2 linked regions of the Sinorhizobium fredii NGR234 genome follow. The protein of the gene in region 2 interacts with the protein of the main gene of each other region in a pairwise test. Links are inferred from orthologs where the notes say so. Each region holds a gene or a part of one and is shown on either strand. Other genes may lie near its edges. The genes, in order: ybgC and NGR_RS15750.

Region 1 (3,224 bases), 2.0 Mb from region 2 along the record:
GTCAAATGCACCAAGCGTCAGGAGTTCGTCATCGGCGGCTATACACCCTCATCGAAGAAAGGGCGGCCGTTCGCCTCCATTCTCGTCGGTACTTTCGAGGGCGGCAAATTGATCTATCGGGGCGGCGTCGGTACCGGCTTCGGCGAAAAGGTGATGGAGGAACTCGCTGCCGCCTTTGCAAAGCGCAGCCGCGAGACGCCGCCGTTCGACAGCGTGCCACGAGAAAGAATGCGAAAAGCGGTCTGGCTGAAGCCGGATCTGGTGGCGGAAGTGGATTTCGCCGAATTCACCGCCGACGGACATGTCCGCCACGGCTCGTTCGAGGGATTGCGCGAGGACAAGGAGGCCAAGGCCGTGAAACTGGAAACAGCGAAACCGACAGGCGCCGCGTCGAAAGCCGCGAAGGGCAAGCCCTCGGCCAATACCGGCAAGGCGTCGTCGCCCAAGGGCGACACCGATGTCCTCGGCGTCCAGATCTCGCATCCCGACCGCATCCTCTTCGAAGGTCAGGGTATCACCAAGATCGATCTTGCCCGCTACTACGCCGTCGTCGCCGACAGGATGCTGACCTTCGCCGCCGACCATCCCGTCTCACTGGTCCGCTGCCCCCAGGGCGGGCAGCGGCACTGCTTCTTCCAGAAACATACGAACGACGCTTTCCCGGAGGCGATCCGCGAAGTGCCGATCACCGAGTCCTCGGGCGAAACCGAAAACTACATGTATGTCCATGACGCCAAGGGCCTCGTCGCCGCCGTGCAGATGGGCACGCTCGAGTTCCACATCTGGGGCGCGACGATCGACAAGCTGGAAACGCCTGACCGGTTGGTCTTCGATTTCGACCCCGATCCGAGCGTCGACTTCACGACCGTGAAGAACGCCGCCCGCGCCCTGCGCGACGAGCTGGCGGACATCGGTCTGCAGTCCTTCGCGCTGGTGACCGGCGGCAAAGGCGTTCACGTCGTCGTGCCGCTTGTCCGGCGAGCCAGTTGGGACGACGCGAAGAGTTTCGCCAAGGCCGTGGCGCAGAACATCGCCGATCGCGATCCCGATCATTTCGTTGCCACCATGTCGAAGGCGAAGCGCAAGGGGCGGATCTTCATCGACTGGCTGAGAAACGAGCGTGGCGCCACGGCGATCGCCCCCTATTCCAGCCGCGCCCGCGAAGGCGGGCCGATCGCCACGCCGGTCGGTTGGGACGAGTTGGAACGGCTGAGCGGGGCCAACACCTTCCGCATCGGCGATATCCTCGAGCGCATCGAAGCGGACACCGACCCGTGGCGCGATATCGGCAAGGTCAAGCAATCGCTGACAAAGAAGATGATGGATTCGGTCATAAAATAGGAAGTCTTTAGGCCGCCCCTTGGGCCGCCAGGAACTTCGTCGCCAGCGCCTCCGGCAATCGGCGCGGACGCCCCTGCCCGTTGATGACAGCGATGATCACCTTGGCCGCGATCAGCAGCGCGCCGGCACGGCGGATCTCCTGCTGCAGCACCATCTTGGCACCGCCGGCCTTCTCGGTGGTCGTCTCGATCGTCAGTATGTCGTCCATGCGCGCCGGCGATTTGAAGTCGATCTCCATGCGGTGAACCACGAAAACCAGGCCTTCCGCATCGCTCTCGATGGCGAGCGACGCCTGCTCCACGCCGAGCAACCGCAGATAGTCGGTCCGGGCACGCTCCATGAAATGCAGGTAACGGGCATGGTAGACGACGCCGGAAAAATCGGTGTCTTCGTAATAGACCCGCTGGATCAAACGGTGGCCGGTCTCGGTCAGCTCGCCGGCAAGCGAAATCAGTGACATGGCATTCTCCGGGAGGATTTTTGCTTTTTCTGTGCAGGAACCAAAAGACATTTGCAAGCATTGCAGCTTTGTCACAATCCTATCCTATCAGGTCACCGTGTTCCTTCCCGATCAGGAGAATCGTGCATGAAGATCGCAATCCTCGGCGGCGATGGTTTTGTCGGCTGGCCCACCGCGTTGCATCTTTCCGATGCGGGCCACGACACCCACATTCTCGACAACCTCTCACGCCGCTGGATCGACACCGAGCTTGGCGTGCAGTCCTTGACCCCGATGGATTCCATCCAGGAGCGCACCCGTATCTGGCATGCAGAGACCGGCCGGCGCATCCATTTCAACCTGATCGACCTCGCCCGCGACTACGAGCTCCTGAAGAAATGGCTTGCCGAACATCGTCCCGACGCCATCGTGCATTTCGCCGAGCAGCGCGCCGCGCCCTATTCGATGAAGAGCGACCGCCACAAGAACTACACCGTCAACAACAACGTCAACGCCACGCATAACCTGCTGAACGCGCTGGTCGAGATCGACCTCGACGCCCATCTCGTGCATCTCGGCACCATGGGCGTCTACGGCTATTCGACGATCGGCGCGGCCATTCCGGAGGGCTACCTGCCGGTCGGGATCGAGACGACGGACGGCGAGACGGTCAGCCAGGAGATCCTCTACCCGTCCAATCCGGGCTCGATCTACCACATGACCAAGTGCCTCGATCAGTTGCTCTTCCAGTTCTACGCGAAGAACGATGGGCTTCGGATCACCGACCTGCACCAGGGCATCGTCTGGGGAACCCACACGGAGCAGACGCGCCGGCATCAGCAGCTCATCAACCGCTTCGACTATGATGGCGACTACGGCACGGTGTTGAACCGCTTCCTGATCCAGGCGGCGATCGGCTATCCGCTGACGGTTCACGGCAGCGGCGGCCAGACCCGCGCCTTCATCCACATCCAGGATTCGGTCCGCTGCATCGAGCTGGCGCTGACGAATCCGCCGGCACGCGGCGGCCGGGTCGAGATCTTCAATCAGATGACCGAGACGCACCGCATCCGCGACCTGGCCGAGATGATCGCGCGGATGACCGGATCGGAGATCGCCTGGCTGCCGAACCCGCGCAAGGAAGCGGCCGAAAACGATCTCGTCGTGCACAACGAAAAATTCCTGGCGCTCGGTCTCGACCCGATCCGGCTCGAAGACGGGCTGCTTTCGGAGATCGTCGACGTCGCGAAGAAGTTCGCCTACCGCGTCGACCGCTCGCGGGTGCCGGCCGTTTCCGCCTGGACGAAGGACATCGCCTCCGTGATCAACCATGATCCGGAGGGCAAGCGGCTGAAATCCGTCTCATGAGTGGCGCGGTCGCCAATCCGGAGGAATTCAGCCCGTCATCTCCGGCGGCCGCTCACCAGGCCTTCGTGACGCTCGT
Region 2 (3,070 bases):
AATGTGTCAGAGCAATAGACGGTCCACAAGCCAGATGTGCCTTGTGCGAACATAGCCAATCGGGGCGAAACCGACACGATATCTCCCGCCGAAAGCTTGTAGCGAGCATTGCGGCAAAAAGCGGGATAAAGCGCCATGGGAGACCGGTAGCACGAGCGGTTTTTCCGTTCCTGCTACCGGAGCCGGTCCGGCGACTTCAGTGGCCCTTGTAGCGGCGCAGCACCAGCGATGCATTGGTGCCGCCGAAACCGAAGGAATTCGACAGAGCGACGTTGATCTCGCGCTTGCGGGCCACATGCGGCACCAGGTCGATCTTCGTCTCGGCCGACGGATTGTCGAGGTTGAGGGTCGGCGGCGCGACATTGTCGCGAATCGCCAGCGCCGAGAAAATCGCTTCGACCGCACCGGCGGCCCCAAGGAGATGGCCGATCGCCGATTTCGTCGAAGACATCGAGATCCTCGAAGCGCTGTCGCCCACCAGCCGCTCGACCGCGCCGAGCTCGATCGTGTCGGCCATCGTGGATGTGCCGTGCGCGTTGATATAGTCGACGTCGGCCGCCGTCAGGCCGGCGCGCTTCAGCGCCATCTGCATGCAGCGGTAGGCGCCGTCGCCGTCTTCCGAGGGGGCGGTGATGTGGAAAGCGTCGCCGGAAAGGCCGTAGCCGACCACTTCGGCATAGATCTTGGCGCCGCGCGCCTTGGCGTGCTCGAGTTCCTCGAGGATGACGATGCCGGCACCCTCGCCCATGACGAAGCCGTCGCGATCGGCATCATAGGGACGCGATGCCTTTTGCGGATCGTCATTGTGCTGCGTCGAGAGGGCCTTGCAGGCGGCAAAGCCGGCCAGCGAAATGCGGCAGATCGGCGATTCGGTTCCGCCCGCGACCATGACGTCGGCATCACCGAGCGCGATCAGGCGGCTCGCGTCACCGATGGCGTGCGCGCCGGTCGAACAGGCCGTGACCACCGAATGGTTCGGGCCGCGCAACTTGTGGCGAATGGAAACCTGGCCGGAGGCAAGATTGATCAGGCGGCCGGGGATGAAGAAGGGCGAAAGCCGGCGCGGCCCCTTGTCGCGCAGCGTGTAGCCGCCCTCGACGATCCCTTCGAGGCCGCCGATGCCGGAGCCGATCAGCACGCCGGTGGCAATCTGGTCCTCGTCGCTTTCCGGCTTCCACCCAGCATCCGCGAGCGCCATGTCGGCGGCGGCCATCGCATAGGTGATGAATGGGTCGACCTTGCGCTGTTCCTTGGGCTCCATCCAGTCGTCGGCATTGAAGGTGCCGTCGGAGCCGTCACCGAAGGGGATACGGCAGGCGATCTTGGCGGGAAGGTCCTCGACCTCGAACTCGGTCACCCTGCGAGCGGCGTTGCCGCCGGCCAGAAGACGCGACCAGCTAACCTCGGTTCCGCAACCCAAAGGAGATACCATGCCGGTACCGGTGATAACGACACGTCTCATGCCCATGACCCACCCTGAACGTTCAATTCCGGAGCTGAACCGGTACGCGTTCGACGAGCCCGATCCCTGCTTCCCTTGCAGTTTCGACGATCAGAGGGAAAGGCGGGAGCACTTTGCTGATCGCGACCCGCAATCACGGCGGGCCAGCCCACATCCCCAGGGCTGTACGGGCCGCAACTTGCGGCCCGCGGCGGCCGCAAGGCCGCGGTAACGATTAGGCCTGGGCCTTTTCGATGAACTTGACGGCGTCGCCGACGGTGAGGATCGAATCCGCCGCATCGTCCGGAATCTCGACGCCGAATTCCTCTTCGAAAGCCATGACCAGTTCGACCGTGTCGAGCGAGTCCGCGCCGAGGTCGTCGATGAAGCTTGCGCCTTCGCTAACTTTTTCGGCATCGACGCCAAGATGATCAATAACAATTTTCTTCACGCGTTCTGCGATATCGCTCATGTCGGAGTTCCTCGACCTTCGTTTTCTCTGCGGCGCCATTCTTGGCGCCGGTACTCATTCACGCCTGATAGACCAAGTTGGTCCACCGGGCAATCCATTCAACCAAACCGGGGAAACCCGTGGCAGCAGGGGCTGCCGGACAACCTGGCCGGACCGGTCGACTGCGCACAGTCATGGCCCGATTAACACGGTTTAAGTCTGCCGCAAAGTCCGAAAATGCCTGACATTCGCTTGCTCAACATTGAATTTCAGGCATTTGGCATCAAGGCGCGGAGGCACTGATGCGGCCGGTTGCAGCTTGCATCACCCGGCCGCCGGAACCCGCGGCTCAGATCATCGCCATGCCGCCGTTGACGTGAATGGTCTGGCCGGTGACGTAGGCCGCCTCGTTCGAGGCGAGATAGGCCACGGCCGAGGCGACCTCGGCACCGCTTCCCATGCGGCGCATCGGGATCGCCGCCATGATGCCTTCCTTCTGCTTGTCGTTCAGCTTGCCGGTCATCGCACTCTCGATGAAGCCCGGCGCCACGCAGTTGACCGTGACGTTGCGGGTGGCGATCTCCTGGGCGAGCGACTTGGAGAAGCCGATCATGCCCGCCTTCGACGCGCAGTAATTGGCCTGGCCCGGATTGCCGGTGACGCCGACCACCGAGGTGATGTTGACGATGCGGCCGAAGCGCCGGCGCATCATCGGATGCGTCAGCTCGCGGGTCAGCCGGAAGACGGCCGTCAGGTTGACCTCCAGGACATTGTCCCAGTCCTCGTCGCTCATGCGCACGAAAAGGCCGTCCTTGGTGATGCCGGCATTGTTGACGAGGATATCCACCCCGCCGAGTTCCGTCTCCGCCTTCTCGCCGAGCGCCTTGACTTCGGCGCGATCGGAAAGGTTTGCCGGGAAGATATGGACACGCTCGCCAAGCGTGTTGGCGAGCGCCTCGAGCTTCTCGACGCGGGTACCGTGGAGGCCGACTACGGCGCCTTGAGCATGCAGCATGCGGGCGATTTCCTCGCCGATGCCGCCGGATGCGCCGGTAACGAGAGCCTTGCGGCCGGAAAGATCGAACATGGATTTCTCCCTTGTAATTGAGGCGTTCAGGCCAGAAGGGCGGCAAGCGCCGCGTCGATATCGGCGGGCGTATTTACGGCAATGCCGTTGA

The links.
Region 1: the proteins of NGR_RS15750 (region 2) and ybgC interact in binary tests that used the Escherichia coli proteins (3 or more experiments, as listed by UniProt). The link is inferred for Sinorhizobium fredii NGR234 from one-to-one orthologs.

The regions. Positions count from the first base shown.
Region 1 is NC_012587.1:2,902,619-2,905,842, forward strand. Bases 76-2,980 are described here. They hold ybgC (tol-pal system-associated acyl-CoA thioesterase), read right to left. Parts: upstream 1,802-2,980; coding sequence 1,349-1,801; downstream 76-1,348. Other genes in these bases: ligD (DNA ligase D), read left to right, coding at 76-1,341; NGR_RS25085 (NAD-dependent epimerase/dehydratase family protein), read left to right, coding at 1,928-2,980. In the rest of the region: more of ligD, read left to right, coding at 1-75; more of NGR_RS25085, read left to right, coding at 2,981-3,148; NGR_RS25090 (glycosyltransferase), read left to right, coding at 3,145-3,224.
Region 2 is NC_012587.1:948,243-951,312, reverse strand. What follows is about bases 296-3,046. They hold NGR_RS15750 (acyl carrier protein), read right to left. Parts: upstream 1,914-3,046; coding sequence 1,677-1,913; downstream 296-1,676. Other genes in these bases: fabD (ACP S-malonyltransferase), read right to left, coding at 3,006-3,046; fabG (3-oxoacyl-[acyl-carrier-protein] reductase), read right to left, coding at 2,242-2,979; fabF (beta-ketoacyl-ACP synthase II), read right to left, coding at 296-1,462. In the rest of the region: more of fabF, read right to left, coding at 197-295; more of fabD, read right to left, coding at 3,047-3,070. UniProt on the Escherichia coli protein: Carrier of the growing fatty acid chain in fatty acid biosynthesis.